2 regions of the Sedimentitalea sp. genome follow, and region 2 is predicted to be linked to the other one. Evidence: riboswitches for the same ligand, from Rfam matches in the RefSeq annotation. Region 2 holds a riboswitch; the other holds the start of a gene.
The links. A riboswitch is a leader RNA that binds a small molecule or an ion and turns the genes downstream of it on or off. The one in region 2 is predicted to bind thiamine pyrophosphate.
Positions count from the first base shown of each region.

Region 1: another riboswitch for thiamine pyrophosphate. It lies ahead of thiD (bifunctional hydroxymethylpyrimidine kinase/phosphomethylpyrimidine kinase); the one in region 2 lies ahead of thiB (thiamine ABC transporter substrate binding subunit).

Region 1 covers NZ_JBDWLR010000095.1:40,271-44,479, reverse strand. Annotated here, with positions in the region: gene ABJO75_RS27185 (mechanosensitive ion channel domain-containing protein) at 1-298, opposite strand, end outside; gene mscL (large conductance mechanosensitive channel protein MscL) at 392-817, opposite strand; gene ABJO75_RS27175 (YtoQ family protein) at 983-1,432, opposite strand; TPP riboswitch at 1,688-1,787, shown strand; gene thiD (bifunctional hydroxymethylpyrimidine kinase/phosphomethylpyrimidine kinase) at 1,843-2,652, shown strand; gene ABJO75_RS27165 (FAD-dependent oxidoreductase) at 2,649-3,644, shown strand; gene thiS (sulfur carrier protein ThiS) at 3,628-3,825, shown strand; gene ABJO75_RS27155 (thiazole synthase) at 3,829-4,209, shown strand, end outside.
Region 2 covers NZ_JBDWLR010000044.1:22,016-26,224, forward strand. Annotated here, with positions in the region: gene ABJO75_RS11565 (thiamine/thiamine pyrophosphate ABC transporter permease ThiP) at 1-639, opposite strand, end outside; gene thiB (thiamine ABC transporter substrate binding subunit) at 615-1,592, opposite strand; TPP riboswitch at 1,626-1,725, opposite strand; gene aroC (chorismate synthase) at 1,897-2,997, shown strand; gene ABJO75_RS11580 (AEC family transporter) at 3,001-3,945, shown strand; gene ABJO75_RS11585 (DMT family transporter) at 3,991-4,209, shown strand, end outside.

The DNA of each region.
Region 1 (4,209 bases), on a different contig from region 2:
GCAGTGCCAGACCGATGGCCAGAGTTGCGGCGCCCAGCATCGCGACGAGGCTTGTCGCCTGGATACCAAAGATGCCCAGGACCGCGACCAGCACCATGAGCAGGATGATCCACCGCACCATGCTTGCGGCGAAATTGCCCAAAGTCTTGTCGATTCGCGGATGGCGGTTCACGCGGTTTCGAACAAAGCTCGAAATACCGCCAGCAAAGATCCAACCCACAATCAGGACCACCAGCGCCTTGGCTGCATTGATTACCAGCGGTCCGAAGCCACCCAATTGTTCCATCATCTGTTCCAAGACACTCGCCCTCTTTTGTGATCAATCCTGATCACGCTTAAAGAAAAAGGGCCTGCCTAAGGCAAGCCCTTTCCATTCGCGCGAGTGGTATTTTTATTGCTTTTTGAGAGAGTCGCGAATTTCGACCAGCAATTCGATCTCGGTTGGCCCCGCAGGTTCTTCGGGTGCCTCTTCTTCGGGCTTTTCGGACATGGATTTGGCACGGTTCACGGCCTTGACCAAAAGGAATACTACAAAGGCGATGATAAGAAAGTTGATCACGGCCATTACAAAGCGGCCCCACGCAAATACTGCAGCGCCGGCTTCTTCGGCTTCGGTGATCGATGCAAAACTGCCTTCGCCCAACAGGATGTATTGACCGGCGAAATCGATACCACCCATGAACAGGCTGATGAACGGATTGATCAGGTCGGCAACCAGCGAGCCGACGATTGCGGTGAACGCTGCACCGATGATGATACCAACCGCCATGTCCATGACATTGCCCTTGGCGATAAAGTCTTTGAATTCCTGGATCACTATCATTTTCCCTAGAATGAAGATCAAATTGAAATCACATGTCTGCGATGAATTTGATTCATACTCGGTGACAACCCGTGCCGTCACGGGGAAAGCACGCCTTTTTCTCCCCGAAACACGAATCGAGGATAAAGCAAAATATAATGTCAGTGATCTTCAGGCGGTTCAGCCGGGCAATTGGCCGGTCAATACATAGCGCAGAACATCGACAACTTGGCCCGGCTCTTCGGCAACAGCGAGCGCGGCTGCATGCACTTCTTTCAGCGCATGCTGATGTTCGGGCGGGTTCAGAACGATCAGCGATTTTCCCAACGCCGCAGCATAGCCTGCATCAAAGGCCGCGTTCCACTGTTTGTATTTGTCGCCAAAGCGGACGACCACGACGTCGGCGTCCTCCAACCCCTTGCGGGTGCGGATCGCATTCACCATCGCACCTTTGTGGTCGTGCCAGTATTTGTTCGGCTCCGCCCCAAGTATCGCAACCCCGCAGTCGTCGCTGGCGCCGTGATCGGTGACCGGGCTGTCGAATGTCACGTCCAGATCGTCAGAGCCTTTGACGATCTGCTCGCGCCAATCTGTATGAATTTCTCCTGAAAGATATACTTTCAACGTCATGGTCGGGGCCTCCTGCTGTATCTGTCACAGACCTAACGCAGGCAGGGAACAGCGGCAATCCGCGATTCAGATGAACAGGCGTCAGGGCAGATATATGGTTTGCTGACGACTTGGCTGTGCTTTCCCATCGGTCCCTTCAGTCGCGCGCCTTCCGCACCTGCTCAGGAAACTTGAGCATTGCAGTTTATGTAAAGCTGTCCTATTCACGCCAGCGACATAGGTCGCTACGGCCCCAGCTGGGGCAAGCGGCAAGACAATCATCCGTCGGGGGGCCCTTTGGGCTGAGAGGTGCAGGCACCGACCCGTCGAACCTGATCCGGGCAATACCGGCGTAGGGAACGGGTAGATCGTGCGAAGAACGCACAGGCTCATTCTCACGTTGGTACGTCCGCAACATTGGAGACGTGCCTGTGACTGCCAAGACCCCGATTGCACTGACGATTGCAGGTTCTGATAGCGGTGGCGGTGCGGGCGTGCAGGCCGACCTCAAGGCGATGTCAGCGAACGGTGTCTATGGGGCGAGCGTCATAACCGCAGTGACGGCGCAGGACACAACGTCTGTGACGGCCGTGCATGAAGTCCCTTCGGAGATCGTCGCCGCACAAATCGACGCGGTTCTGTCTGATCTCAGCGTCGACGCCATTAAGATCGGGATGCTTTTTTCCGCGGCAAACATCGAAATCACCGCCGAACACCTGACGTCGTTTGAGGGTCCGGTCGTGGTCGACCCGGTGATGATCGCCAAATCCGGCGACACGCTTTTGCAGGACGCCGCTGTAGAGGCGATGATCCGCCATATCCTACCCCGAGCTGCTGTCTTGACGCCAAACCTGCCAGAAGCTGCGCGGTTGCTGGGCGAACCCGAGGCGCAATCGCCCTATGAAATGGCGGCGCAGGGGCAGCGCCTTGTCGCGATGGGGCCAGCGGCTGTTCTAATGAAGGGCGGCCATGCATCTGGTGCAAGCTGTGTCGACGTGCTGGTCAATGCAACGGGCGTCATCGCAACATGCGAGGCGCCCCGCGTGGAAACGCGCAATACACACGGAACAGGGTGCACCTATTCGGCCGCGATTGCAGCACAGCTTGCGCGCGGGCTTGACCTGAGCGCTGCCGTCACCACCGCACATACCTATCTTCAATCCGCGATCGCGGCGGCGGATGATCTATATATCGGAAGCGGACACGGACCGGTCCATCATTTTCACGGGCAATGGACATGACCAAGGTTGCGGTCATAGGGGCCGGTGTTGCCGGTCTTTGCGTGGCGCGGGCCTTGCTGGATCGTGGTGCAGAGGTCACCGTGATTGATCGCCACGCAGACGTTGGGCCACACGCCTGTTCGTGGTGGGCAGGTGGCATGCTTGCCCCGTTCTGCGAAGGGGAAAGCGCCGAGGAGCCGGTGGTTCGGCTTGGTTCCGAGGCTGCAGATTGGTGGGCGGAAAAAACGAGTGCCGTGCATCGTTGCGGTTCGCTTGTTGTGTCTCCGACCCGAGACAAAGCCGATCTTGCGCGATTTGCACGCCGAACCGGGGGATATCGCGAGGTCAAAGGTGCTGAGATCGCTGCGCTTGAACCGGATTTGGGAGATCGTTTCGCAAGCGGGCTGTTCTTTGAATCCGAGGCTCATCTGGCCCCGCGCGCGGCGCTTGCAACGTTGCGTTCCGGTCTTGTCGCTGATGGTGCCGCCTTTGTCCAAGATACCGCTGATCCAGATGAGTGCGCGAAACAGGGTCTGACGATCGATTGCCGTGGGTTTCAGGCAAAAGATGCGGTGACCGATCTGCGGGGCGTCAAGGGCGAGATGCTCGTCCTGTCCTGCCCTGATATCGAGTTGAATCGCCCGATCCGGATGCTGCACCCGCGTGTGCCGCTTTACATCGTGCCGCGAGGTGATGGCATTTTCATGCTCGGTGCGACGATGATCGAGGGCAAGGCAGGCAAATACGTAACCGCTCGCGCGATGCTTGAGTTGCTCAGCGCGGCCTATGCGCTGAACCCTGCGTTTGGCGAGGCCGAAGTGCTCGAAATCGGCGTCGACAGCCGCCCGGCATTTCCCGACAACATGCCGCGCATTCGACGAGACGGAAACCTGATCCGTGCGAACGGCCTGTTTCGACACGGGTTTCTTTTGGCCCCTGCCATGGCGCGGATGGTGGCCGAATTGATCTTTGACAACAAAACGCCGGAGGTGATGGATGAAGTTGCAGCTTAATGGCGCGCCGGTAGAGATGCAGGGGGCCACCCTGACTGATCTGCTCGAGGCGGAAGGGTTCGGTGGGGCCAAGGTCGCCACCGCAGTGAACGGCATGTTTGTGCCTGCCCCTCTCCGTGCAGGCCATGTTCTGAACGATGGTGACAGCATCGAAGTCCTCGCCCCCATGCAGGGCGGATAAGGCATGCGTAGTTTTTACGGCACAACGCTGGAAAATGGCTTCATGCTCGGAACGGCGCAATACCCGTCGCCGGCAATCCTGGCCGAGGCGTTCAAACGCAGCGCCGCAAGCGTGGCCACCGTATCTTTGCGTCGCGAAAGCGGACGGGATCGACAAGGGCAGGGTTTCTGGCAATTGATCCGCGATCTAAACGTTCACGTCCTGCCGAACACGGCCGGATGCCACAGCGTCAAAGAAGCGGTGACAACCGCACATATGGCGCGCGAAGTCTTTGACACGAAATGGATCAAGCTCGAAGTCATAGGCGAGGAAGATACGCTTCAACCGGATGTGTTTGGTTTGGTCGAAGCGGCGCGCATCCTGTCGGAAGACGGGTTTCAGGTG
Region 2 (4,209 bases):
AGGACCGCCGCCGAGCGTAAGCGCAACCGCAAAGCTGGTCAGACAGATCGCAAAGACCACGGCCAAAACGCTGGGTGCGATCTGTCGCAGCATCGGCCATTCCAGCAATTGCCACATCGCGCGCGACCCGGCGCCAAGCTGTGCGGCGAGACGGAACCGTTCTGCCGGAATTTCCTGCCAGCCTTGCAGGATCAGCCGGGTTGCCAGAGGCAAATTGAAAAACACATGCGCCAGCACCACGCCATGCAGTCCGTAAATTTGCAAGGGCGGCAAGCCGACCCAACCGAGCGCCTCGCTGATCCAGCCGCTGCGCCCGAATACCGCCAGCAGCCCCAGCACGGCGACGATCACAGGTAAGATGAACGGTGCGCCCAAAAGTGCGATCAGAATGCGTCGACCCGCAAAGCGTCGCCGCGCCAACGCCCGCGCAACCGGTACGGCAACGGCGACACTGAACGCGGCAGAAAGCGCGGCCTGCACCACGGTGAACCGCACGGCCGCCCAATCAGACGGCCCAAGACCGCGTCCGGGTTCGGCGCGCAATGCAACCGCAACCAGCGCACCAAGAATCAGCGCTGCGACAATTGCCGCCGCGCCAACTCCGCTGCGATGGCCTATTGGCTGAGCGCGCCCAGCCACTCTGCCAACGCTTCATCCCGCAATGTTGCGGCTTCGTTTGCGGGAATGATCAATGCCTTATCCGGTTTGACCAGAGTTTCGAATCCCTGCGGCAAGCCACCTGCTGGTGTTACTGCCGGATACATCCAGTTCGTTGTCGGGATCACGGATTGAAACGCATCCGTGACCATGAAATCCAGAAAGGCGTCTGCCAGCTCTGGTTGATCGGAATTGACAAGCTTTGCCGCCACTTCGATCTGTAAATAGTGTCCTTCGTCAAACGCCGCCGCTGCTTTGCTGGCATCTTCTTCGGCGATCAGATGATAGGCAGGCGAGGTGGTGTAGGACAGCACCATGTCAGCCTCGCCATCCAGAAACAGCCCATAGGCTTCGCTCCAACCCTTGGTCACGGTGACGATGTTGTCTGCAAGCGCTTCCCAGATGGCCGGTGCCTCGTCGCCATAGGCCGCCTTGACCCACATCAGCAATCCAAGTCCCGGGGTCGACGAACGCGGGTCCTGAATGACAATCTTGGTATCGCTGTATGCAAGCGCACGAAAATCGCTGGGTGCCGTGGCATCCGCCTCGTGCACAAAGGCAAAATAGCCCCAGTCATACGGCACGAATACCGGATCATTCCACGGCACCGGCAAGGTGTAGTCGGCGCTGACCGCATGTGGTGCGAAAAGGCCGGTTTCCACCGCCGCCTCGGTCAGGTTGGTATCCAGCCCCAGAACGATATCCGCATCGCTGCGCGCACCTTCAAGCTTGATCCGCGCCAAAAGCGCTGCGCCATCACCGGCCCCGACCAGTTTCAGATCGCAACCACAACTTTCTTCGAATGCTTTTTCGATGACCGGTCCCGGCCCCCATTCCGCGACAAAACTGTCATAGGTATAGACGGTCAGTTCCGATGTCTCGGCATAAGCTGCCGTGGCACAACAAACTCCCGCTGCAATCGCAAGATACTTCATGGCATCCTCCATTTGCGGCGATGGGCAGGGATGGAAGGGGTTCCAGACCTTTCCTACGCCGGTATTAGCCGGTTCAGGTTCAACGGGTCCGCATTGCGCGTCTCAGCCATTCAAGGCACCCCGAGGTGGCGGAAACCCTAGTTCGCGGGCCCCGCAATGACAAGCGCCTTACCCTTCATCTTTGTCAAAATACTCCGGGGGAGTAGCCCGCAGGGCGGCGGGGGCAGCGCCCCCCTGCAGCACGACAACCGCTTGCGAGACTTTGATCCCCCCGCTAAAGCACATGCCAAAAGGAGCACCGCCCATGTCGACCAACAGCTTTGGCCACCTGTTCCGTGTGACCACCTGGGGCGAAAGCCACGGCCCTGCGATCGGGGCGACGGTTGATGGCTGCCCGCCGGGTGTTGTGGTTGACGAAGCGATGATCCAGCACTGGCTGGATCGGCGCAAGCCGGGTCAGAACAAATACACGACACAGCGGCGCGAACCGGATCAGGTGCGCATCCTGTCGGGTGTGTTCGAGGGGCTGACTACCGGCACGCCAGTTCAGCTGATGATCGAAAATACCGATCAGCGCAGCAAGGACTATGGCGACATCAAGGACAAGTTTCGTCCGGGACACGCGGACATTACCTATTGGCAGAAATACGGTATCCGTGACTATCGCGGCGGCGGCCGCTCATCGGCACGGGAAACCGCGTCTCGCGTGGCGGCCGGTGGTTTGGCGCGCGAAGCGATCCGGACGCTGGCACCGGATGTTCAGATCACAGGCTATATGGTGCAGATGGGGGAACACGCCATCGACCGGGCGGAATTCGACTGGGCGCAGATCGAAGCGAACCCATTTTGGGCACCCGATGCGCAAGCGGCGGAAACCTGGGCCACCTACCTCGATGGGCTGCGCAAATCTGGCAGCTCGGTCGGGGCGATCATCGAAGTCGTTGCCCGCGGTGTACCCGCAGGGCTGGGCGCACCGGTCTATGGCAAGCTTGACACGGATCTGGCCGCCGCAATGATGAGTATCAATGCGGTAAAAGGGGTCGAGATCGGCGAGGGCATGTCGGCGGCGATGCTGACGGGTGAGGCCAATGCCGACGAGATCTTCATGGGGCAGGGTGGTCCGAAGTACAGTTCAAACCATGCTGGCGGCATTCTTGGCGGCATCAGCACCGGACAGGATGTCGTGGTACGCTTTGCCGTTAAACCCACCAGTTCAATCCTCAGCACGCGCAAGACCATAACCAAATCAGGCGAAGAGACCGAGATCATCACCAAAGGCCGCCACGATCCCTGCGTCGGTATCCGCGCGGTGCCGGTGGGCGAGGCGATGATGGCCTGTGTGATCCTTGACCATATGTTGCTGCACCGTGGTCAGGTCGGTGAGAATCGCGGCAGGATCGGCTGATCCTTGGCAACCATCCTCGGCATCACCTTTCCGATCTATGCTGCCATTGTGATCGGCTATTGGCTGGTGCGGGCCGGGTGGTTGTCGTCCTCCGACATGCGTCTTCTGGGCAACTTTGTCCTGAACATCGCGCTGCCCGCATTGCTGTTCAAGGCACTGGCGACACGGGATTTTGCACAGGTGTTTCAGCAGGGTTACGTGCTGGCCTATCTTGGAGGTGGGGTTGCCACCATCATCGTCGTCTATCTGTGGTTCACGCTGAAACGAATTGATCCCGCGCGCCGGGCGTTGGCGGTGATGGGCAGCAGCTGTCCAAACTCGGGCTTTGTTGGGTTCCCCATCATGCTCTTGGCGTTCCCGGATATCGCGGGGATCGTATTGGCGCTGAACATCCTTGTGGAAAACATCATCCTGATCCCGATCTGCCTGGTGTTGATCGATTTTGCCAAAGGAAACACAGGCGTGGGCCTTGGGGCGCGGCTGGGCGCGATCCTGCTCGGTATGCTGAAGCGTCCGATGATCATCGGCCTTCTCGCCGGATTGGCGGTCTCGCTGTTCGGTGTTCGGGTTCCCGGCCCCGTTCTGGGCCTCACTTCGATGCTGGCTGACTCGGCAGCGGCACTTTCTCTGATCGCCATTGGTGGCGCATTGGTCGGGCTTCCCCTGCGCGGCAACAAGTCGCTTGCGGCGCAGATCGCAATTGGCAAGCTGGTGGTGCATCCGGCGCTGGTGGCATTAGCGGCTGCGATTGTGTCGATGATGGGACTGGCGGGTATGCCGGATGATTTGCACATCGCGGTGATCCTGTCGGCAGCGATGCCCATGTTCGGAATCTATGTGGTGCTTGCGCAGGAACAGGGCTTGGAGGGGGCTGCGTCCATTGCCATGCTGGCCGCGACATCCGGTGCGTTCTTCACCTTGAACGCGCTGATGCTCTGGCTGATCTAAGGATACCCCATTGATCTTTTTGCGTGTGCGGCGCAGGAAGGCCGCATGGCAAAAATGTTAACATCGCATCGACCGGGGCTCGCCGTTTCGCTCAAGCTGTGCGCGATCGGCCTGTTCACGGTCATGGCGGCGCTGATCAAGGCCACGTCAGCAGAGGTACCGCCGGGTGAAGCGGTGTTTTTCCGATCGTTCTTTGCGATCCCGGTGATCGTCGTATGGCTCGCGGCGCGGGGTGAATTGCGACACGGGTTGATCACCAAGCAA